DNA from 3 places in the Streptomyces sp. BoleA5 genome. Region 1 is predicted to be linked to each of the others. Evidence: riboswitches for the same ligand, from Rfam matches in the RefSeq annotation. Region 1 holds a riboswitch; each other region holds the start of a gene.

What was found. Region 1 has a riboswitch for cyclic di-AMP ahead of B085_RS0124315 (C40 family peptidase). Riboswitches for the same ligand answer to the same signal wherever they lie in the genome.
Region 2: it holds a riboswitch for cyclic di-AMP, as region 1 does, so the genes downstream of both, B085_RS0130435 (transglycosylase family protein) here and B085_RS0124315 (C40 family peptidase) in region 1, are expected to answer to the same signal.
Region 3: it holds a riboswitch for cyclic di-AMP, as region 1 does, so the genes downstream of both, B085_RS0109985 (M23 family metallopeptidase) here and B085_RS0124315 (C40 family peptidase) in region 1, are expected to answer to the same signal.

Annotation. Positions count from the first base shown of each region.
Region 1 is NZ_KB892113.1:15,511-23,380, reverse strand. It holds gene B085_RS0124325 (M23 family metallopeptidase) at 2-1,342, shown strand; gene pcrA (DNA helicase PcrA) at 1,412-3,850, opposite strand; cyclic di-AMP (ydaO/yuaA leader) riboswitch at 4,179-4,337, shown strand; gene B085_RS0124315 (C40 family peptidase) at 4,345-5,481, shown strand; gene B085_RS0124310 (hypothetical protein) at 5,510-5,863, opposite strand; gene B085_RS0124305 (C40 family peptidase) at 6,203-7,270, shown strand; gene B085_RS0124300 (LuxR C-terminal-related transcriptional regulator) at 7,289-7,870, opposite strand, start outside.
Region 2 is NZ_KB892124.1:126,324-134,193, forward strand. It holds gene B085_RS0130405 (molybdopterin-dependent oxidoreductase) at 1-614, shown strand, start outside; gene B085_RS44285 (cytochrome b/b6 domain-containing protein) at 598-1,242, shown strand; gene B085_RS0130415 (phospholipase) at 1,522-1,971, shown strand; gene B085_RS0130420 (peptidylprolyl isomerase) at 2,035-2,532, opposite strand; gene B085_RS0130425 (GNAT family N-acetyltransferase) at 2,626-3,258, shown strand; gene B085_RS0130430 (aldo/keto reductase) at 3,327-4,334, opposite strand; cyclic di-AMP (ydaO/yuaA leader) riboswitch at 4,968-5,157, shown strand; gene B085_RS0130435 (transglycosylase family protein) at 5,162-6,316, shown strand; gene B085_RS0130440 (SAM-dependent methyltransferase) at 6,525-7,340, shown strand; gene B085_RS0130445 (putative bifunctional diguanylate cyclase/phosphodiesterase) at 7,337-7,870, shown strand, end outside.
Region 3 is NZ_KB892094.1:94,169-102,038, reverse strand. It holds gene B085_RS0109990 (hypothetical protein) at 120-401, shown strand; gene B085_RS0109985 (M23 family metallopeptidase) at 526-1,785, opposite strand; cyclic di-AMP (ydaO/yuaA leader) riboswitch at 1,797-1,936, opposite strand; gene B085_RS0109980 (extracellular solute-binding protein) at 2,154-3,572, opposite strand; gene B085_RS0109975 (caspase, EACC1-associated type) at 3,569-6,055, opposite strand; gene B085_RS41910 (effector-associated constant component EACC1) at 6,093-6,461, opposite strand; gene B085_RS0109965 (helix-turn-helix transcriptional regulator) at 7,015-7,870, shown strand, end outside.

The DNA.
Region 1 (7,870 bases):
GGTGAACGACCGTCATCCGGCGGGGTACGCCCCCGAGTACAGCGGCTATGGGTACGAGGGCCATTCCGACGCCTCGTACGCGCCCACGGGCGCCGCTCACGGGAATGACGATCCCCTCTTCGGCTCCTGCCAGGGTTACCCGGCCTACGACACGGGCTCCTACGCCACCGTCTCGTACGACACCACCGCCGGCAGCACCGCCGGCACCACGGCGACCGGCCACTGGCCCTCGGGGCAGACCGCCGACTACGGCGACCACACCGGCACGGTCACCGGCACCTGGTACCTGGACCCCTCGCAGCCGCAGCCGACGGCGGCCTACGACTACACGCAGTACGAGCACACGGCCGTCCACGCCGCCTACGGGGAGCCCGAGGCCGCCCACGGCCACGCGCCCGAGCCCGCCGCGTACGAGCAGCAGGAGCGGTACGGGACCGCGGCCTACGCCCCGGAGCACCACGAGGCCGAGCCCTACGAGGACGAGACCTACGAGCCCGGGTCCTACGACGACGCCTACGACGGCACCGAGGACGCCGCCGAGCCGGAACCGGAGCACGACTCCGCGGAGGACGCCCCCGCGGCCGTCCTGCCGCGCCCGCGCGGCGGAAGCGGCGGCGGGAACCGCAGGCGCCGCCCGGCCCGGCGCTCGGCCCTGCTCACCGTCGCCGTCCCCTCCGTGGCGGTGATGGGCGTCGCCTGCGCGGCCGCCGTCACCGTCAACACCGAGGACGCCGCCGACAACAGCCGCACGCAGGCCGACGGCGCCCCGGATGCGGTCGATGCCCCGACCACGAAGCTCGACCAGCAGCTCGCCGGGGTCAACCGGGACGTCGACGACTTCACCGACCGCGCCAGCCGCAGCCAGGAGCGCATCGACCTCAAGGAGCGCCAGGCCCAGGAGCGCGCGAAGAAGGCGGCGCAGGCGGCCCTCAAGGAGCAGCTGCGCCCCAAGTTCATGCTCCCGGTCAAGTACCACGGCCTGAGCGCCTACTTCGGCCAGGCGGGCGTGAACTGGATGTCCGTCCACACCGGCATCGACTTCCCGGTGGACTACGGCACGCCGGTGATGGCCGCGACCGACGGCGTCGTGCGCACCCAGTGGAACAGCGCCTACGGCAACATGGCGATAGTGACCGCCCCCGACGGCACCGAGACCTGGTACTGCCATCTGAGCAGCACCAAGATCCGCTCAGGCTCGGTCAAGGCCGGCGACGTCATCGCCTATTCCGGCAATTCGGGCAACTCCACCGGGCCGCACCTCCACTTCGAGGTGCGTCCCGCCGGCGGCTCAGCCGTCGACCCACTGCAGTGGCTGCTGAACCACGGGGTCGACCCCCGCTGAACCCCCGGCTCCCCGGGCCGGGCCGAAGTCCCAACCCGGCTCCGGACCCGGACCCGGACCCGGACCCGGCTAGAGCTTCTCCACCGGCGCGTACCGCAGCAGCAGCACCTTCGGCCGCTCGTCGCCGAAGTCGATCACCGCCTTGGCCTTGTCCCCGCTGCCGTCGACCCCGACGACCGTGCCCAGCCCGAACGTGTCGTGCGTGACCCGGTCCCCCACCGCCAGCGAGATGACCGGGCGGTCCTGGGTGCGCCGCGTCGCGAAACCGGAGGGGCCGCTCTTGGAGGAGGAACGCGACAGCATCGAGGCCGCCGCCGACACCGAGGCGGAGGGTGCCGCGGAGGCGCCCGTGCGCCTCCACTCGATGAGCGGCTCCGGAATCTCCTCCAGGAAGCGCGAGGCCGGGTTGTACGAGGGCTGGCCCCAGGCGCTGCGCATGGTGGACCGCGTCACGTACAGCCGCTGCCGCGCCCGCGTGATACCGACGTAGGCGAGCCGCCGCTCCTCCTCCAGTTCCTTGGTCTGACCGAGCGCGCGCATGTGCGGGAAGACCCCGTCCTCCATGCCGGTCAGGAAGACCACCGGGAACTCCAGGCCCTTGGCGGTGTGCAGGGTCATCAGCGTTATGACGCCGCCGCCCTCGTCGTCGTCCGGGATCTGGTCGGAGTCGGCGACCAGCGCGACCCGCTCCAGGAACTCGGCGAGCGTGCCGGGCTCCTCCTCGGTGCGCTCCTGCTCGAACTCCAGGGCGACCGCCGCGAGTTCCTGGAGGTTCTCGATGCGGGTCTCGTCCTGCGGGTCGGTGGAGGCCTGGAGCTCGGCCAGATAGCCCGTGCGCTCCAGCACGGCCTCCAGGACGGTGGCGGGCCCGGCGCCGGAGTCGACGACGGTGCGCAGCTCCTCCAGCAGCTCGTTGAAGCGCTTGACGGCGTTGAGCGAGCGGGCGGCCATGCCGAAGGCCTCGTCGACCCGGCGCAGCGCGGCGGCGAAGGAGATCCGCTCGCGCGAGGCCAGGGCGTCGACCATCGCCTCGGCGCGCTCCCCGATGCCGCGCTTGGGCACGTTCAGGATGCGGCGCAGCGGGACGGTGTCCTCGGGGTTGGCGAGCACGCGCAGGTAGGCCAGGACGTCCCGGACCTCCTTGCGCTCGTAGAAGCGGACCCCGCCGACGACCTTGTAGGGCAGGCCGACGCGGATGAAGACCTCTTCGAAGACACGGGACTGCGCGTTGGTCCGGTAGAAGACCGCCACGTCACCGGGGCGGGCGTCCCCGGCGTCGGTGAGCCGGTCGATCTCGTCGGCGATGAACTGCGCCTCGTCGTGCTCCTGGTCGGCGACGTAACCGGTGATGACCGGGCCCTGTCCGGCCTCGGTCCACAGGTTCTTCGGCCGGCGCGAGGCGTTGCGCTCGATGACGGCGTTGGCCGCGGTCAGGATGTTCTGGGTGGAGCGGTAGTTCTGCTCCAGCAGGATGGTGCGGGCCTGCGGGTAGTCCTCCTCGAACTGGAGGATGTTGCGGATCGTGGCGCCGCGGAAGGCGTAGATGCTCTGGTCGGCGTCACCGACCACGCACAGCTCGGCGGGCTCCTCGCCCTCGGCCGCGTCCCCGGACGCCGTGCCGACCAGCTCGCGCACCAGGGTGTACTGGGCGTGGTTGGTGTCCTGGTACTCGTCGACCAGGACGTGCCGGAAGCGGCGCCGGTAGTGCTCGGCGACGTCCGGGAAGGCCTGCAGCAGGTTGACCGTGGTCATGATGATGTCGTCGAAGTCGAGCGCGTTGGCCTCGCGCAGCCGCGACTGGTACATCCCGTAGGCCTCGGCGAGCTTTTTCTCGAAGGGGTTCTCGGCCTGGTCGGCGAAGGTCTCCTCGTCGATGAGCTCGTTCTTGAGGTTGGAGACCTTGGCGCTGAAGGACTTCGGCGGGAACTGCTTGGGGTCCAGGTCCAGGTCACGGCAGACCAGCGCCATCAGGCGCTTGGAGTCGGCCGCGTCGTAGATCGAGAAGCTGGAGGTGAAGCCGAGCCTCTTGGACTCCCGGCGCAGAATGCGGACGCACGCGCTGTGGAAGGTGGAGACCCACATCACATTGGCGCGCGGGCCGACCAGCTGCTCGACGCGCTCCTTCATCTCCCCGGCGGCCTTGTTGGTGAAGGTGATCGCCAGGATCTGGCCGGGGTGCACCTTGCGGGCGCCCAGCAGGTACGCGATGCGGTGGGTGAGGACCCGGGTCTTGCCGGAGCCGGCGCCGGCGACGATCAGCAGCGGGGAGCCGGAGTGCTCGACGGCGGCGCGCTGCTCGTCGTTCAGGCCTTGGAGCAGCGCGGCCGGGTCCACCGCCGGGCGGGGGGCGCCGTCGCGGTAGTACGCGTCCCGGTCCACGGGCGCGTCGAAGCGCCCCTCGAAGAGGTCGTCGGGAACCGTCTCGGGCCCGTCCTCGGGAGGCGGCGGGGGCTCCTCCTCCCTCGGTTCGAGGCCGGCCAGGAAGCTGTCGTCAAAGAGGCTGCTCATCGCCTCCCGAGTCTAGGCCGTGGGACGGACAACGTTGCGCCGCTTGCCCGAGCCCGTACCTTCCGGACGCCCCGGCCGCCGTCCCCGGCCGGCCGCCGCGCGCGCCGCGGTCCGCCGCGCCCGGTCCGGCCCGTCCGGCCGGAACCGCGCCCGGTCCGGCCCCCTGCCCGTCACGAGCGGGCAGGACAGGGCCCTTCACGGCCCCGAATGGTGAAGGTCACGAAATGATTGCGGACAATTCGAACACCAGGGTTCCCACAGACCCCCGCAGTTGACTACCGTGCCGGATCAGGCGGTCCGCTCCACGCGGCGGCGACCGTGCCGTCACGGACCGCCTCCGCTGAGTCCGGCGACCGCCGGAGCCGGGGACCCACGACCTTGGGGTGAATCGGTCGGTACGGGCGCGACGCGCCCGCACGGACCGTAGGGCGGCCTTCCGAAGCCCGAACCCGACAGCTAACCCGGTAGGCGGTCCACGGAAGGAGCCGCCTGACTTGGCGACGCACCGCAAGCCGCGCCCGCGCGCGCTGACCGTCCCCGGCCCTCGGGCCGCGGTGGGACTCACGACCGCCGCACTGGCGACCGTCACCCTCTTCGGCGAGAGCGCGAGCGCGGCGCCCGCCTCACCCGACAAGCCCTCCATCACCGAAGTGAAGGCGCAGGTCGACAAGCTCTTCCACCAGGCGGAGGCCGCCACCGAGCGCTACAACGGCGCCAAGGAGCAGACCGAGCGGCAGCGCACGCGCGCCGACGCGCTGCTCGACCAGGTGGCCCGCAAGACCGAGACGCTCAACTCCGCCCGCCGCACGATCGGCGAGTACGCCGCGGCGCAGTACCGCGGCGGCGGCCTGGACGGGACGACGACCTTCCTGCTCACCTCCGACCCGCAGCAGTTCCTGGACCAGGCGCACCTGATGGACCGCCTGTCCGACCGCCAGGAGCACGCGCTGGAGACCTTCCGCTCCGAGCAGGCCGAGACGGCGGCCAAGCGCTCCGAGGCCGTCGAGAGCCTGCAGAAGCTGACCGAGGCGCAGCAGCGGCTGAACGCGGAGAAGACCGCGGTCAAGCAGAAGCTCGCCGCGGCGCAGAAGTTGCTGAACAGCCTCACCGCCCAGGAGAAGGCGCGGCTGGCGGCGCTGGAGAAGAAGCGCCAGGAGGAGGCCGCCGAGAAGGCCGCGGAGATCGCCGCCAAGGAGAAGGCCGCGCAGGAGGCGGCGGCGAAGGAGTCGGGCTCGTCCGCCGGCTCCTCGGGCTCGACGGCCCCGGCGTCCGGGACCTACGCCGCCAAGGCGGCCAAGGCGATCGAGTTCGCGCGGGCCCAGTTGGGCAAGCCGTACGTGTACGGCGCCACCGGCCCGAACTCCTACGACTGCTCGGGCCTGACCCAGGCCGCCTGGGGCGCCGCGGGCGTCTCGATCCCCCGTGTCACCTACGACCAGGTCGACTTCGGCAGCCGCGTGAGCGCCGACCAGCTGCAACCCGGCGACCTGGTCTTCTTCTACTCGGACATCACCCACGTCGGCCTCTACATCGGCGGCGGCCAGATGATCCACGCCCCCCACACCGGGAGCGTGGTGAAGATCGCCCCGATCACGGAGATGCCGATCTACGGCTACGCCCGGATGGCCTGAGCCCCCGGCCGGCCCTCCATGGCCGGGCTCAGGTCCACAGCACCGCGATGAAGATGTTGGCGGTGGTCAGCGCACCCACGGTGCCGAAGGCCGCCGCCGGCACCTTCTCCTCGTCCCGCTTGACGTAGACCAGGCCGAGGACCACCACCAGGACCGCGAGCTTCACACCGATCTTGATGTTGTTCACCGGCTGGTCGTCGGCCTGGTTGAGGCCGACCAGGAGCGCGCCGGTGACCAGCATGGTCAGGGCGCCGTGCAGCATGCCCGGCACGAAACGGGCCTCGCCGCGGCCCATGGCCTTCATCTGGGTGAGGAAGCCGCCCAGCAGCGCGGCGATGCCGATGATGTGCAGGCCGACGATCAGGTTGATGAGTACGTCCATGGCTCAGGACCCTAGCCAGGCTCATACCAGCGCCCGTCACCGAGGTCGCACTCTTCCGTCACATCGGTCACGGCCGGACCGGAAGTGACCAGGTCACCCGTCGAACAGCGGTCATCCGTGGGCAGTCCACGGCCGAATCGGACCAGTCCCGCACAGTGCGGAGCCCCCTCGCGGCGTCCAGGTTTAGCGTCCTGCCACAGGTGGCCGATCCCCACTGCCGCGCGGACCCCGTCCCCGGCACGGCCGCCCCCGCCGAAGGTCCGGCGGTGGACGGCTCCCCGTCCGCCCGCCGCCGGACCGCCGGGGGACGTACGGACAGCCCGGAAGGAGTGGCGTCGCGTGACGTCGCACAGAAGGCCCAAGGATCGCGGTCGGGCAGGCACGACCGCGCGCACCGCCGCCGGTCTCGCCCTGGCGGGCGCGGCCTCCATGACGGTGTTCGGGGAGGCCGGGCACGCCGAGCCGCGGCTGACCGCGGACGAGGCCAGGGCCCGGGTGGACCGGCTGTACGAGGAGGCCGAGCAGGCCACCGAGCGGTACAACGGCGCGAAGGAGAAGGCGGACACGGCCACCGGCCGCATCGAGCGCCTCCAGGACGAACTCGCCCGCAGGACCGAGCGCCTCAACCGCAGCCGGGACGGCCTCGGCTCCCTCGCCACCGCCCAGTACCGCGGCGGTGGCATCGACCCCGCCGTCCAGCTGGCTCTCGCCTCCTCCCCCGGCGACTACCTGGAGCGCGCCGGGATGCTGGACCGGATGAGCAGCCGCCAGAACGCCGCGCTGCGCGCGCTGTCGGCCCAGCGACGGGACATCGAGCAACTGCGCACCGAGACCGAGGGCGAGCTGGCGGAGCTGCGCGGCACCCGCGCCGAACTCGCCCGCCACAAGCACACCGTGGAGCAGCGCCTGGCCTCCGCACGGCAGCTGCTCGGCCGGCTCACCGCCGGGCAGCGCGCCGAGGTGCTGTCCTCCGGGGGCCACGGTTCCGCCGACCCGGCCCGTGCCGGCCGCGCCGCCACCGGATCGCGTACCGGTCTGGCACCGGCCGCCGCCCCCAACGCGCGGGCCGCCCGCGCCGTCTCCTTCGCCTACGACTCCCTCGGTCTGCCCTACGTCTGGGGCGCCACCGGGCCCTCGGCGTACGACTGCTCGGGCTTCACGCAGGCCGCGTGGCGCTCGGGCGGGGTGTCCCTGCCGCGCACGACGTACACCCAGATCAACGCGGGCACCCGGGTCTCCCGCTCCCAACTGGAGCCCGGCGACCTGGTGTTCTTCTACTCGGGCATCAGCCACGTCGGCCTGTACGTGGGCAACGGCATGATGATCCACGCCCCCCGCACCGGTGACGTCGTCAAGCTCGCCCCGGTCGACCAGATGCCCTTCGCGGGCGCCGCACGGCCGGCGTGACGCCCGCGCCGCGCGGCCTCAGACCAGCCGGCGGGCGGTCGCCCAGCGGGTGAGTTCGTGCCGGTTGCTGAGCTGCAGCTTGCGCAGCACCGCCGAGACGTGCGACTCGACCGTCTTCACCGAGATGTAGAGCTGCTTGGCGACTTCCTTGTACGCGTAGCCGCGTGCGATCAGCCGCAGCACCTCGCGCTCGCGCTGGGTCAGCCGGTCCAGGTCCTCGTCGACCGGCGGGGCGTCGGTGGAGGCGAAGGCGTCGAGGACGAAGCCGGCCAGCCGGGGCGAGAAGACGGCGTCGCCGTCGGCGACCCGGAACACCGAACTGACCAGGTCCGGGCCGGTGATGGTCTTGGTGACATAGCCGCGGGCACCGCCGCGGATCACCCCGATGACGTCCTCGGCGGCATCGGATACCGACAACGCCAGAAAGCGCACGGGGTGTTCGGCGTCGGCCATGAGCCCGGCGCAGCGCTTGAGGACCTCCACCCCGCCGCCGCCCGGCAGATGGACGTCGAGCAGGACGACGCCGGGCCGCGTCGCGGTGATGACGGAGACCGCCTGGTCCACGTCGGCGGCCTCGCCGACCACGTCGACCCCGGTCCG
Region 2 (7,870 bases), on a different contig from region 1:
GCCTGGACTCGGCGCTCTCCCAGGTGGCGGGGAAGGACCCGACCGGGATCAGCGGGCTGCTCCCCGGGGGCGGCGGTTTCCGCATCTACAACGTGGCCCCCTCCGTCCCCCACCGGGACGCGACCGACTACCGCCTCACCGTCTCCGGCCTCGTCGACCGGACGGCCACCCACACCCTCGCCGACCTGCGGGCGATGCCGCAGACCCGGCTGGTGCGCGACGTGCAGTGCGTGACCGGATGGCGCGTGCCCGGTACGCCCTTCGAAGGGGTGCGGCTGTCCCACCTCCTCGACCTCGCGGGCGTGCAGGACGGTGCCGGGGCCGTCCGCTTCACCTGCTTCGACGGGGTCTACAGCGAGAGCCTCACCCTCGAACAGGCCCGCAGGGACGACGTCCTGGTGGCCCTGAGGATGCAGGACAAACCGGTCAGCACGGCCCACGGCGGCCCCGTGCGGCTCTACGTGGCGCCGATGTACTTCTACAAGTCCGCCAAGTGGCTCTCGGGCATCGAGGTCACCCGGGACGTACGGCCCGGTTACTGGGAGCACTACGGCTACGAGGTCGACGCCTGGGTCGGCCGCTCGAACGGACGGCACGATGACCCCACGTCCTGAGAGGGTGCGCCGCTTCACCCGCGGCGAGCACCGGGTGCACCGCGCGACGGCCGCCCTGATGCTGGTCTGCCTGGTCACGGCGGCGGCCCTCTACCTGCCACCGCTCGCCGAACTCGTGGGCCGCAGGCGGCTGGTGGTCACGGTTCACGAGTGGTCCGGCATCGCCCTGCCGCTGCCCGCGCTCCTGGGCCTCGCCTCCCGCGCCTTCCGGCGCGACCTGCGGCTGCTCAACCGGTTCGCCCCGTACGACCGCGGCTGGCTGCGCGACACGGTGCGCCGGGTGCCCCACGACCGGCGTACGGCGGGCAAGTTCAACGCGGGCCAGAAGCTGTACGCGTCCTTCGCCGCGGGTGCGGTGCTCGTCATGCTCGGCACCGGTCTGCTGATGATGTTCCCGCACCTGAGCGGTGTGGTGTGGCGTACCGGCGCGACCTTCGTCCACGACTGGCTGGCCCTCGCGGTGGCGGCCGTGGTGGCGGGACACCTGTGGATGGCGGCGGGGGACCCCGAGGCGCGGCTGGGGATGCGCACGGGGTTCGTCACGCCAGAGTGGGCGCGTCGCCATCATCCGCGGTGGGAGCACGCGGAGCCGGGTGAGCCGGGGCCGCCCGACACCGGCGCTTCCTAGCGGGACATGCGGTCCGCGGGGTCCGCGGGGTCCGCGGGGTCCGCGGGGTCCGCGGGGCACTGAACCAGACAGAGGTGTCGGGCTCTTGACGTGCCGTCGACGGTCACCGTCGGCGGCACGTCGTCATGTTCATGCAATTTTTGCCGTCCGACATCTACTCGCATAGACCTTCGGAGCTCCATCCTGGCTTCGCACACCAGTACCACCTGTTCGGTTCCGCATCCGGTTGCACCTCCCTGCCCGCGCGTCACAACGCGCCCGTCAGTGACTGGAGTCCCCATGCGCCGAATCACGACCGGTTTCGCCGCCACCGCGGTCGCCGCCGTCGCCACCGTCGTCTTCACCGTCCCCGCCCAGGCCGCTCCCGCCGACAAGGCCCAGGTGCTGGCCGGTTGGACCCAGACCAGCGCCTCCAGCTACAACAGCTGGTGGTCCGCCCGCGGCAACCAGGGTGCCTGGGCGGCCTACGGCTTCGACTGGTCCACCGACTACTGCAGCAGCTCCCCGGACAACCCCTTCGGCTTCCCGTTCCAGAACTCCTGCGCCCGGCACGACTTCGGCTACCGCAACTACAAGGCGATGGGCACCTTCTCCGCCAACAAGAGCCGCCTCGACAGCGCCTTCTACGAGGACCTGAAGCGCATCTGCGGCAACTACGGCGGCGCGACCGCGACCGCCTGCAACAGCACCGCCTGGACCTACTACCAGGCGGTCAAGGCCTTCGGCTGACCCGCGGATCACGGCGGCCCGGCACCGGGAGCACCGGTGCCGGGCCGCTACCGTGGGACAGGGTCAGGCGACCGTGCCGGACTTGGCGATCTCGATGCGGGCGCTGGTGGCGCCGGTGCGCGAGCCGAGGGACTCGACCTTCTTGACGACGTCCATGCCCTCGACGACCTCGCCGAAGACCACGTGCTTGCCGTCGAGCCAGTCGGTGACGATCGTGGTGATGAAGAACTGCGAGCCGTTGGTGTTCGGGCCCGCGTTGGCCATGGAGAGCTGGCCGGGCTTGGTGTGCTTGAGCTGGAAGTTCTCGTCGGCGAACTTCTCGCCGTAGATGCTCTTGCCACCGGTGCCGTTGCCGGCGGTGAAGTCGCCTCCCTGGAGCATGAAGTCGGGGATCACGCGGTGGAAGTGCGAACCCTCGAAGCCGAAGCCGTGCTCGCCGGTCGCGAGCTCACGGAAGTTCCGCGCGGTCTTGGGGACCACGTCGTCGAACAGGGTGAACACGATCCGTCCGGCGGGCTCGCCGTCGATCGTGATGTCGAAGAACACGTCGTTGCTGTTCATGCCCCCATTTTCGCATCCGTGACGCCCGGCCTCCGACGCGCCCCGCGGAAACGCGCTTGACGGGCGACCCGGCCGGACACCACCATCCGGGGCATGCCCGAATCCGTGATCTTGGAAGGCCGGCACGTCCGCCTGGAGCCGCTGAGCGCCGCCCACACGGACGGGCTGCTGCGCGCCGCCAGCGAATCCCGCGACACCTACGCCTACACCAAGGTGCCCGAGGACCGTGAGGCGATGGCGCGCTACGTCGAGGAGGCCCTCCAGGAGCAGGCGAGCGGCGCCTCGCTCCCCTTCGCCGTGCGGGACGTCAGGCGCGACGCCCTGATCGGTTCCACCCGGTTCCTCGACCTCGACTACTGGACGGCCACCCCCGCCCGGCCCGCGGGCCCCTCCGTGCCCCGCGACGGCGCGGTGCCCACCGTCGCCGAGATCGGCAGCACCTGGCTCGCCGCCTCCGCCCAGCGCACCCCCTGCAACACCGAGGCGAAGCTGCTGCTGCTCACCCACGCGTTCGACGTGTGGGGTGTGTTCCGCGTCACCTTGAAGACGGACGCGCGCAACGCGCTTTCCCGGTCGGCGATCGAACGCATCGGCGGCCGCTTCGAGGGCATTCGCCGCGCCCACATCCGTGCCGTGGACGGCACCGTCCGCGACAGCGCGTACTACTCGGTCCTCGCCGAGGAGTGGCCCGGCGTCCGCGCCGCGCTGGAGGCCCGTCTGGCCTGAGCCCGGCGGCGTACGCGAGGACGGGCCGGCCCTCGTGGGGTCCGGCCCGTCCGTGCGCGGCGGTGGGGTTACGGGATGCGCACGCCCGCCTCGGTGGAGAGACGGTCGATCTCGGCGAGCTCGTCGGCGCCGAGCGGGCCCGCGTCGAGGGCGGCGAGGTTCTGGTCGAGCTGGGCCACGCTGCTCGCGCCGATGAGCACGGACACGACCCGCGGGTCGCGCAGCACCCAGGTCAGGGCCAGCTGGGCCAGGGTCTGGCCGCGCTCGCCCGCGAGCTTGTCGAGGGCGCGCAGGAAGGTGAGCTTCCGCTCGGTCAGGGCGTCGCGCTTGAGGAAGTGGCCCAGCGCCATCCGCGAGTCGGCGGGCACGCCGTCCAGGTAGCGGTCGGTGAGCTGGCCCTGGGCGAGCGGCGAGTACGCGATGAGGGCGGTTCCGGTGTCGCCGACGGCGTCGAGGACGCCGTCCTCCGGGTCGCGCTGGAGAATGCTGTAGGCCGCCTGGTGGATCAGCAGGGGGGTGCCCAGCTCGCGCAGGATCTCGGTCGCGCGGCGGTGTGCCTCGGCGGGGTAGTTGGAGATGCCGGCGTAGAGGGCCTTGCCCTGGCGGACCGCGGAGTCCAGGGCGCCCATGGTCTCCTCCAGGGGCGTGTCCGGGTCGAAGCGGTGCGAGTAGAAGACGTCGACGTGGTCCAGGCCCATGCGGCCCAGGGACTGGTCGAGGGAGGACAGCATGTACTTGCGGCTGCCCCACTCGCCGTACGGACCGGGCCACATGTCGTACCCGGCCTTGGTCGCGATGAAGAGCTCGTCGCGGTACGGGCGGAAGTCCTGGGCGAGGAGCGTGCCGAAATTGGCCTCGGCCGAGCCCGCGGGCGGGCCGTAGTTGTTGGCCAGGTCGATGTGGACCACGCCGCGGTCGACGGCGCGGCGCAGCACCGCGCGCTGGTTCTCCAGCGGCGAGGTGTCGCCGAAGTTGTGCCACAGGCCCAGGGACACGACGGGCAGCAGGACCCCACTGCGCCCGGTCCTGCGGTAGTCCATCGAGGTGTAGCGGTCGTCGGCGGCGAGATAGGGCACGCGAGGGCTCCTGGGCGATGTAAGAAAATGTGCTGGATTGGGAGGCTACCGTCGCCGAATCGACGCTGTCACGCCCGTTTTCCGGAGTTCCGTCGTCGTCCGCCCGCTCTTCCGGCCCCTCCGGAGGGGGCGTTGTGGCGTACGCCACACCGCGGACGGTGCCGTATCCGCGCATCCGGGAATCGCCGGCCGCCCCCGGCGGTTGGCTCAGGGGGTGTTCGTGCGGGCGGCCCCTCAGAAGGGCGCGGTCGAGGGTGGATTGGACCGGAACACGTCCGCTCTTATCCGGCATTGATGCATCTAACCGGACATATGCGCCCACAGTGCATGCGTAATACCTCGTTGCGTGATGGGTGTCACGTGCCGGACACGCAGCGCAGGCCCCGGGCGACGCAGCGTCGATTTTCCCCGCCGAATTTCACCGGGCGATGTCGCGTGATTACCGAGGGGCAATTTTTCGCCTACGCAGAGCGGACACTTCTCACGTAACGTCACGCAGGTAATTGATCGACTTGCGGTATGCCGGGGGGCGTGATTCCGCTCCTTGCCCCGGAACGATTCCGTCGTTTAGCTTCCAGATCTCGCAGGACAAATGCCTGCGAGATTCTTCCGGGTGGAACGCCTAGTCCTGCCGCTGCCCGGACGCCGGATGACAAGACCGCACGGCAGGAGCGGGGGACCCAGGTAGTTTGCCGTTCCCGTTGGTCTCGGGACGGCTAGGGGTGAAGTCGCAGTGACACGCCTTCATACGGCGTGCCTCATTGCGGCCGGGCATCTCCAGCCCGAACCCGACAGCTTACCTCGCAGGCGTCGGAGAGGAATTCGGCATGCCCGGTAAGGGAAAGCACCGTCGTCCGCGGAACACCCGTATCACCCGTATCAGCGCGCTGGCCGGCACCACCGGTGCGGCCGTGGCGCTCCCGATCATCGGTGCCACCGGTGCCCACGCCGCTCCCGTGAGCGTCTGGGACAAGGTCGCGGCCTGCGAGAGCACCAACAACTGGTCCATCAACACCGGTAACGGCTTCTACGGCGGCCTGCAGTTCACCCAGAGCACCTGGGCCGGCTTCGGCGGCACGAAGTACGCCCCGCGCGCGGACCTCGCCACCAAGGCTCAGCAGATCGCGACCGCGGAGAAGGTCCTGGCGACCCAGGGCCCGCAGGCCTGGCCCGTGTGCGGTCCGAAGGCCGGTCTGACCAAGGCGATGGCCAACCCGTCGGCCACCCCGGAGAGCGTCTCCGGCACGGCCGCGAAGCCCGCCGCCAAGCCCGCCGCCCCCGCCAGGAAGGCCGAGGCGCCGAAGGCCACCACCGCGCCGAAGGCCACCACCGCGCCGAAGAGCGCCGGCGGCTCCTACGCGGTCGCCGGCGGCGACACCCTCTCCAAGATCGCCGACGCCCGGTCGGTCCAGGGCGGCTGGCAGAAGCTGTACGCCGACAACAAGTCGGTCATCGGCGGCAACCCGAACCTGATCTACCCGGGTCAGGTCCTGTCCCTCGGGGAGAAGGCCGCCGCCAAGCCCGCGCCGAAGGCCGCGAAGGCCGCCCCGGCCGCCGCCAAGGCCGCCTACACCTCCGGCTACACCGCCCCGCTCGACCGCGTCACCCTGGGCACCGCCTACCACCAGGCCGGCGCCATGTGGTCCAAGGGCTACCACACCGGTGTCGACTTCATCGCCTCGACCGGCACCAAGGTGAAGTCGATCGCCGCCGGCACCGTGGTCTCCTCGGGCTGGGGCGGCTCGTACGGCAACCAGGTCGTCGTCAAGCACGCCGACGGCCGGTACTCGCAGTACGCCCACCTGTCCTCGCTGTCGGTCTCGGCCGGCCAGACGGTCTCGGCCGGTCAGCAGCTGGGCCTGTCGGGCGCCACCGGCAACGTGACCGGTCCGCACCTGCACTTCGAGGTGCGCACCACCCCCGACTTCGGCTCCGACATGGACCCGCTGGCCTACCTGCGCGCCCACGGCGTCAACGTCTGATTGAACTGATCCACCGTCATCCGGCGGTAGCCTGTGCCCTGTTCCCCGCTTGTTGGGAACAGGGCACATGCCTTTGGTCTGTGACCGAAAACGGATCGAATATTTCCATTTCTTGTTTCCTCTCGAACGGTCGATCAGTAGCCTCTGTCGCACGTGGTCGTGTCCACGACCACGTGTCCCGATCGCCGACGACGAGTTGGAGCCGTTGATGGAGCGTCCCGCCTGGGCCCCGCAAGGCATCGATCTTTCCGTGCCGAGCGTGTCCCGCATCTACGACTACTACCTGGGCGGCTCGCACAACTTCGAGGTCGACCGGGAGGCCGGACGGCGGGCCATCGAGGCATTTCCGGGGCTGCCGAAGATCATGCAGGCCAACCGCGCTTTCATGCGCAGGGCGGTGCGCTTCTCCGTCGACCAGGGCATCACCCAGTTCCTCGACATCGGCTCCGGCATTCCCACCTTCGGCAACGTCCACGAGGTCGCCCAGGCCGCCAGTCCCGGCGCCCACGTCGTCTACGTCGACCACGACCCGGTCGCCGTCGCCCACAGCCGTGCCGTGCTGGAGGGCGTCGAGCACGCCGCCATCGTCGCCGCCGACCTGCGTTCCCCCCGCGACATCCTGGACAGCGCCGAGGTCCGCGGGCTCATCGACCTGGAGCGCCCGGTCGCGCTGCTGCTCGTCGCGGTCCTGCACTTCCTCGAGGACGCCGACGAACCGGCCAAGGCGGTGGCCGAGTTGCGGGATGCCATCGCCCCCGGCAGCCTGCTGGTCGTCACCCACGCCTCGGTCGAGGGAGGCCCGCGCAGACCCGAGGAGGGGGAGCGGGTCGAGAACGTCTACCGCAGCGCGAGCTCACCGCTGATCATGCGGTCCCGGGCCGGGGTGGAGCGCTTCTTCGACGGCTTCGACCTCGTCGAGCCCGGCCTGGTCTCCGCGCCGTTGTGGCGCCCCGACGGCTCGGACGACGAGGAACTCGACCCGGTCGTCTTCAGCGGGTTCGCGGGCGTCGGCCGCAAGGCGTGACCGTGACCAGAGAACCCGGCCCGGAGCCGGAGCCCGCCGACAGTCTGCGGCGCTTCGCGATCATCTGGAGCCGGGCGATCTACCCGGCCACCGCCACCTCCATGACGCGCGGCGAGTTCGAGGAGTACCTGCTCCCGCTCGCCGCGCGTCTCAACGCCACCCTGCGCGCGCAGCCCTTCGACCCCCGTCCGGCCGCGGAGGTCGGCGCCGCGCTCGTGGCCGCGCACTGCACCGACCCCGCCGCGCTCGCGCGCATCCTCGACGTCGTCGACGCCTACCTGCTGCTGTACTGCCCGCCCGGCCCCGCCCTCCCGTCCGAGGAGAGCCGTACCCGGTGCAACCGCCTGCAGCACTGGGTGGCCGCCGGGTACACCCGGGCCCTGCAGGAGCGCACACGGACCGAGCAGGAGGCTTTGTCCCGTGCGGCGCTGGCCGCCCGGGCCGTGACCGAACAGGCCCTCTACGAGAGCGAGGTCCGCTTCCGCGCGGTCTTCCAAGGCGCCTCCATAGGCATCGGCATCGCCGACATG
Region 3 (7,870 bases), on a different contig from region 1:
GGTTCCGGCCGGGTTCCGGCCGGGTTCCGGCCGGGTTCCGGCCGGGTTCCGGATTGCGGCCGGGGTGCAGCCGGAGGAAATTGGGGCATAGGCGTGTCGGTGGGAGGCGGGAGGTTCCCATGCCGGTCCTGGCGGAGGTCGAGTTCCCCGGTGTGACGGCCCTGCAGTACGAGGAGGCGAACCACCGTGCGGGGTTCGGGCCCGAGCATCCTCCCGCGGGCCTGCTCGCCCATTCCGCCGTGATCACCAATGAGGGGCTGCGGCTGGTGAACGTCTGGCAGTCCGCCCAGGCGCTCGAGGCCTTCATGGAGATCATGATGCCCGTCGCGAAGGAGTCCGGTTTCCCGGAGCCGAGCGGGCCGCCGAGGATCTCGGAGCTCTACAACTTCGTCGTCCCGTAGACACGGACCGGCGGCCCTGGATGACGGGGGGTGTCACCAGGACCGCCGGAGTTCGTGTGGTCGTACGGGGCCGTTCACGGTCTGCCGCGAAGAGCCGCGGCCGTTCGCGTCCCGGCCGGCCGCCTCAGACGGAGAGGCCCTTGCTGCGCAGCCAGCCCATCGGGCCGATCGGGTCGCCGCCGCCGGGGCGCACCTCGAGGTGCAGGTGCGGACCGGTGACGTTGCCCGTGGCGCCGACCCGGCCGATGGTGTCACCGGTGTCGACCTTGCCGGAGGTGACGATCATCGAGGAGAGGTGGCAATACCAGAGCTCGGTACCGTCGTCGAGGGTCAGGATGATGCGGTAGCCGTACGAACCGGCCCAGCCCGCCTCGGTGATGGTGCCGCTGTGGATGGCCTTGACCGGGGTGCCGGTCGGGGCGGCGAAGTCCTGGCCGGTGTGGGTGTTGGCCCACAGCGAGCTGGACTCGCCGAAGCCGGCGGTCAGCGTGTACGAGGAGACCGGCTTGACGAAGCTCTTGGCGAGCGCGGCCAGGCGCTCGGCCTCGATCTTCTTCGCGGCCTCCGCCGCGGCCTTCTTCTTGGCGGCGGCCTCGGCGCGGACCCGCTCCTGCGCGGCGGACTTGGCGGCCTTGGCCGACGCCTCCTGCTGTGCGGCGGTCCTGGCGGCCCGGTCGGCGGCGGTCCGCTGCTGCTGGGCCTGGTCGAGGATGCGGTTGCGCAGCGCCTCACCCGCGTCGGGGCTCAGGGCCTCGGCGACCTGCTTGGCCTCGGGGGCGCTGTCGTCCTCGACGAGGGCTCCGATGCCGGGCAGCTGCGACGCGTCGGGCAGATGGGGCAGGGAGACGGGGAGCGGGTTCTTGCCCTCGGCGGTGGCGACCCCTCCGACGCCGAGCACGGCCACGGCCGCGACCCCGAAGACCGCGGAACCGCGGCCCATGGAACGCTGCTTGGCGACGCGGTGCCGGGCGCGACGGGGGCCGGGGGACTCCTCGGTGGGGTTCCACGGCTCGGCCTGCGGGTCCTCGCGGGGTACGCCCTCGGCGTCCCGGGTGCTGCCGAAGGCCTCGAAGGCCTCGATATCCTCCTGCCGCGGGAGGGCGGCAGGGGCTTCGTACGCCTCTGGACCGGCGGCCTCGGGCTGCGCGGCGCCGGCGTCCGGGGAGGGCGTCTCCACGGCGGCGGCCGCGTCGAGCCAGCCGGCGGCCATGTTCCACTGGCCGGTGTCCCAGCCGTCGATGGCGTTCTTCGTCGGCGGTGCCTGCTCGGCGGCCGGGGGATTCCAGCCGGCGGCGATGTTCCACTCGGCGGTGTCCCACTCGGAGTACGCGGTCGCGGACCCCTGTTGCTGTCCGGGTATCAGGGCAGGCTCGTTCGACGCCACGCGGGCGCGCTCCTTTCCTTCCTTCTCGCCTACCGGGTTAGCTGACGGGTTCGGAGCAGGAAGGTCTCCTACGAGGACCGCGAACGGCCCCCGATTCACCCCAGGAAGTGGTTCCCCGGTTCCCGCGGACGGGATTCGGCAAGCGCACGGCGCCGCCCTGTCGGCGGCGGAATAACCGCGCTGCGTTATCGAACGTTAATAGAGGCGCCCGCCAATTCCAAGCCACTCAAGCGAGTTCATGACGGGAATCTATGGGGATGGACAGGGCATAAGCGGACATTGAGCCGTGACTGCCGTGACCTACGGGAAATGTGAGTGTGCATCAGTCGTTATGCGGAAGGGAGTGCCGCGCTCACGAGGAGTGATGGTCACCCCGGGCCCCGGCCGCCGAGCGCGCGCCCCAGACGGCCGCCCAGACGCTCCGCCGACGCGTCGGCGGAGCGGTGTGCCGCGAGCATTCCGTGCACTTCACGCTGCAGGACCCGGGTGAACGTGACGTAGTGCGCGGTCGCCGGACGGGCCCTGGCGGCCTGCAGCGCGCACCACAGCAGGGTCGTGTAACCGGGGGTCGCGGCGGACGGCGAGGGCGAGGGCTCCGAGCCGCGGCCCGCGGGGCGGTCGTAGAACCAGGCGCGGGGGTCGTGAGGATCGTCACAGTTGACATCCCCGGCCCCGTATGCAGAGCGTCGGGCGGGGGCGAAACCCGCGCTGAGCAGGGCATGTTGGGCGCCGCGTCCAGTCAGGAAGCGAATCAGGTCGGCGGCGTCGCCGGGGCGGTCGCTGGTGGCCGCCACGCCCAGGCTCTGCCCGCCGAGGGCGGCGACTCCGGGGAGCCGGGCCACGCCGAACCGGACGCCGGGGGCGAGGGCGGCGTCGAGCCGGTTGTAGGCGTACGGCCAGTTGCGCATCAGCACGCTCTGCCCCTCGGTGAACTGGGCGAGGGTGACCGACTCGTCGGCCTCCAGGGACTCCGGGTTGAGGTTGTTGGCCGCGCCCAGCCGCCCGAGCTCGTCCAGGCCCTCGCGCAGCCCGTCCTGGGTGCCGATGTAGCGGCCGTCGCCGTCGACGAGTTCGACGCCCGCGGTCCAGAAGGTCTCCAGGGTGTTGACGGTCAGGCCCTCGTACGCGCGCAGTTGGGTGGTGTAGGCGGCGTGGCCGAGCGGGCGGACGTCGGCGAGCAGGTCGCCGATCTTGGCGTAGCCGCGCAGGTCCGCGGGACGGCGGCCGGCCTTGGCGAGGTCGTCCGTGCGGTAGTAGAGCAGGCCGACGTCGGTGTTGAAGGGCACGGCGTAGGTGCGGCCCTTCCAGCGCCCGGCGTCCGCGGCCTGGCGCAGGAAGTCACCGTCCACGAGGGCGGGGTCGAGCGGACGCAGCAGCCCGCTGTCGGCGAACTCGGCGATCCAGCTGATGTCGAGGTTGACCACGTCGTACGCGGCGGTACCGGACTGGAAGGCGCCGATCAGCTCGCTGCGCTGCTCGTCGGAGGCGGAGGGGAGCTCGACGAGCCGGGCGGGCCGGTCCGGGTTGCGCCGGTTCCACTGGTCGATCAGGGCGCGCCGGACGCCGGGTTGCCCGCCGGCGGTGAGGTCGGCGTCGCTGGCGACGATCAGCGGCCGGGAGCGGTCGGGTTCCGGGGCCGGGGCGGTGGCGGGGCCGCCGCAGGCCGCGGTGGCCGGCGCGAGCAGGGCGAGCAACGCGAGCAGCACGCCGAGGGCGCGGCGCCGGCGCCGTACGGAGAGCGGGGGCCGGAGGCTGCCGCCCGCGCCTGCGGGGGCCATGGCGGTCATGACCCTCCCGAGGTGAGGCGGGTGATGGTCTCCGCGACCCGGTTCGGCAGGTCCTGCGTGGCCGCGAGGCAGGCGCCGCCGCCCTCCGTCACCGCCTTGTTGAAGCGCAGCGAGCAGCCGTAGCTCTCCAGGGAGACCACCAGCACGGGGACGTCCACGTCCGGCGGCTCCTCGCGGGCGCTGTCCTCGTCGTCGGTGACGAGGACGATCAGGGCGCCGGGGGAATCCGCGAGGGCGCGCGACCAGCGGCTCAGGGCGGCGGCCACGGGGGCGTCCCGCTCGACCGGTGCCAGCGCGCGGATCGCGGCGTCCCGCGCGGCCGCGTCGTTCGGCCCGATCGGCAGGAGGGTGCGGCCGGGCACCGCGGCGATGCCGTACCGGTAGCCGGAGGCGCGGGCCAGCACGGAGCGCACCGCGGGGACGTTGGCGCCGGAGTAGGAGGAGCTGGAGACGTCGACGGCGAAGAGGACCTCCCGCCGGGTGCCCGCGGCCCCGCCGTGGTCCCGCAGTGCGGCCTCGATGTCCCCGCGGCCGGCCGGTTCACCGCCCGCCGGGGGGTCGGCGACGAATACGGCGCTGTCCAGCGGGGTGTCGCCGGCCGCGTCCGTCCCGCTGACGTCCGTGCGGAAGCCCTGCGCGGCCAGCGCCCGCTGCCCCGGGCCCGAACGGAGCCAACCGGCGAGCCGGCGCACCGCCTCGGCCCGGTCGGCGCGGTCGGCCCGGCCGGTCTCCCAGGTCACCGGCACGAGGGTGAGGTCGAGGGGCGGCACGTCGGCGGGGTAGTAGGCGGTGTACGGGTCGGACTGGTTGCCCAGGCAGGGGGGACGGGACTCCAGGGCGGGGGTGACGAGGCCGGCCAGAGTGGACTCGGCGGTGAGCAGCGCCTGTTGGGTACCGCGCCGTTCGACCAGCCAGGTGCGGGCGGAGCAGGCAAGAGCCCGGTCGTCCGCCGGGGGCACGGCGTCGGTGGTGACCCGGGTGCCGGGCCTCAGGTGCAGCAACTGGTCCAGGGCCGCGTCCGAGGAGTGCGGTTCCGCGCTGCGGACGACCACATCCTGCGCGTGGGCGGCGTCCACCAGTTGCTGCGCGGTGCTGCCGGTGCGCCCGACGCCCTCCAGCGAGGTGGTCGCGGCGACGACGGCCGGGGAGTGCGCGAGGGTGACCGGCCGGCCGAGGGCGACGACGCTCTCCGGGCGCCGGGTCTCGGCCGCGACCTGGGTGGGGGCGGTGCCGGCCGCCGGTATCCACACGTCCGGGTGCGGCCCCACGTCCCGCAGCGGCAGCGCGCAGTCCCCGCCGCTCCCGCCGTCCTCGCAGGCGCGTTCCGGTTCGGCCCAGGCGGCGGAGGCGCGGAAGGCGGCGATGGTGCGGTCGGCCGGCGCCGCGTAGACGGTGGTGTTGATCTGGCCGCAGCCCTCGGGCCGGCCGCCGAGTGAGGCGGTGGTGCCGGTGGCCTCGCTGTCCTGGAATACGTCCAGCACGGAGGTGAGCGCGGCGCGCGTCTCCGGCGAGGTGAGCACCCGCAGTTCGAGCGGGGCGGGGCACAGCGGTGCGGGGCGGTGCGCCCACGTCCAGCCGGTGACTCCGGCCGCGAGGAGCGCCAGGGCGGTGCCGGCGCCGACGGCCCGGTGCCACAGCGGCTGGTGGGGGCCCGCCGTCCACGTCCAGGTGAACCCGGCGTACTGGGCGAGCCTGCGCAGCGGCGCCAGCCCGCGGGCCCCGCGGGCTGGGCGCGGGGTGAGCCGGGCCTGGGACAGGACGGTGTCGCCGGCGCTGTTGCTGGAGCGCTCGGTCGGGAACCAGGGGTCGTAGTCCACGCGCTCGTCGAGCGTGGCGGCGTACTCGCCGGCCAGTTCGTGCAGCCGGACCCCGAGCCGCTGCACGGTGACCGGGTCGTACGGGTCGGTGCCCTCGCTCAGCACCCGGACCAGGGCACCGGTGAAGGGCGTCGGGTCGATCCCGTCGCCCTTGTGGATGCGCGAGCCGACCGCCGAGGAGGTGATCAGGGAGAACGGCCGCTCGGGCAGCGGCACCAGACCGGCGTTGCCGGAGTAGCAGCAGTCCAGGACGAGGACGACGCGCTCCGCGCGCGAGGAGGCGAGCAGTCTCAGCAGGTCGCGGTACGGGATGCCGTCGAGACGGGCGCCGTCCTTGGTGGACTCCCGGGTCATCAGGTAGAGCTCGGGCTCACCGCTGCCCAGGTCGACGTAGCCGTGCCCGGTGAAGTAGACCAGCAGCAGGTCCTGGGCCTGGGCGGCGGCGGTGCCGATCAGCCCCAGCGCGCGGTCGCGGGTGCGCGGCTCGGTGAGGGTCTCCACGGTGCGCGGGATGAACCGGCCGAGGCTGCCGGCGACGAGTGCGGCGCGCAGCCGGGCCACGTTGGCCCGGGCGGAGGGGATGTTGGAGAAGTCCCGGGCGTGTTCGTACTGGGACACCCCGATCAGGACCGCCCGCGACCGGGACGCGAACGGTTCGTACGGCATGCCCGCCGGACCTCCCCAGGGCCGTCTTCCTCCGGATCTAGTTCTCGAGCGTCTGGCGGATACGGGCCGCCATCGCCTCCAGCTCGCCTCGGGTCAGGGCGTCCCTGCCGGTGAGGACGCACTCCACGTCGCCCGCGCGGACGGTGACGCTGAGCGAGTCGCCGGGCTGGTTGCGCAGGTGGTTGCGCAGGGCGCGGAGCAGCGTGAGCGCGGTGGCCTGCAGGGTCTCCTGGAGGATCATCAGCAGGAGGTCGTAGGCGACGCCCATGCTCTCGTCGGCGGGCCGCTCCCTGCGGACGACCAGCGGCGCCAGTTCCTCGTCGGCCCGCAGCCAGACCTCAAGTCTGCGCAGGTCCTCCGCCGCGTCCTTGCCGCCCTCCAGCTCAATGGTCACGTACGTGTCCATGACGCCTCCCCTCATCCCCAGCTTACGCTGACGTACCGTCATTCACACGACCTATGCGCGGAGTTGTGTGTAACCAGCAGGAAGTCGCGGCGTCCGGGCGGGGCCGGCTGTCCGCCCGCAGCGGTACGGCGGGCCCCGACGCCCGGGTACCCCCGGTACGGGCGAATCCCCCGGTCCGGGCGACTCCCCCGGTCCTGGAGCACTGGCCAACGGCTGCACGCAGGAGCGAGGCGAGCCCCGCGCCGGGAGTCGCCCCCGGACGAGGAGGGGGCTCGCCGGCCGGCCCTCCCGAGGCGGGCCAATCGACGGGGCGCCCGCGCGGGCTTCCGGGGCGTGGTCGCGGCGCGGGCGGACCCGTACGGCGCCCTCGGCGCCGTGTACGGCCGCGGACGGCGGCACTCCGGCCCGGCGGGAGGCCCGGCGGGAGGCCCGGCCGCTTCCGGGAGCGGACGCAAGGGCCGGACCGCCCGGAGGAGAGCCCTCCCTCCGGGTGGCCGCCGGCCCGTCCGGCCGTGCCGGGCCGCCTCATGATCGGCCGCCCATACTGGAACACATGGAGCACAACGCCGAGCTCAGGGACTTCCTGCGGGCCCGCAGGAACCGGCTGAGCCCGCAGGACGCCGGCATCACCGTCAGCGGTGCGCCGCGCCGTGTGCCGGGGTTGCGGCGGGAGGAGCTGGCGCGGCTGGCCGGGGTGAGCACCGATTACTACACCCGTTTGGAGCAGGGCAGGCACCTGAATGTCTCGGAGGCGGTGCTGGACGCCGTCGCCCGGGCCCTGCGGCTGGACGCGGCCGAGCGCGCCTGCCTCTTCGAGCTGGCGCGGCACCGCACGCCGCCCCGCCGCAGACCGGTGCGGCCGCAGCGGGTGCGCCCGGAGGTCCACCGCGTGCTGGACCTGCTGGGCGACCTCACCCCGGTGTTCGTCATCGGCCGCCGCACCGACGTACTGGCCGCGAACCGGCTGGCCCGCACGCTGCTCACGGACTTCTCCACACTGCCGCACCGCGACCGCAACCTCGCCCGCTTCATGTTCCTCGACGACGCGGCCCGCGACCTGCACCGGGAGTGGGACAAGCACGCCGCCGAGACGGTCGCCGCCCTGCGGCTGGACGCGGCACGCCATCCCGACGACCCGGGGCTGACCGAGCTGGTCGGCGAACTGACCATCAAGAGCGCGGAGTTCCGCGCCTGGTGGGCCGACCACAACGTGCGGCAGCGGTCGCACGGGGTGAAGCTCTACCACCACCCCGTCGTCGGCGACCTCACCCTGTCGTACGAGCATGCGCTCTTCCCCGGCGACAGCGACCAGCTCGTGTGCATCCACACCGCCGAGCCCGGCTCCACCTCCGAGGCGGCCCTGCAGCTGCTGGCCGCGTGGACCGGCTCCGACACACCCGCCAGCGGGT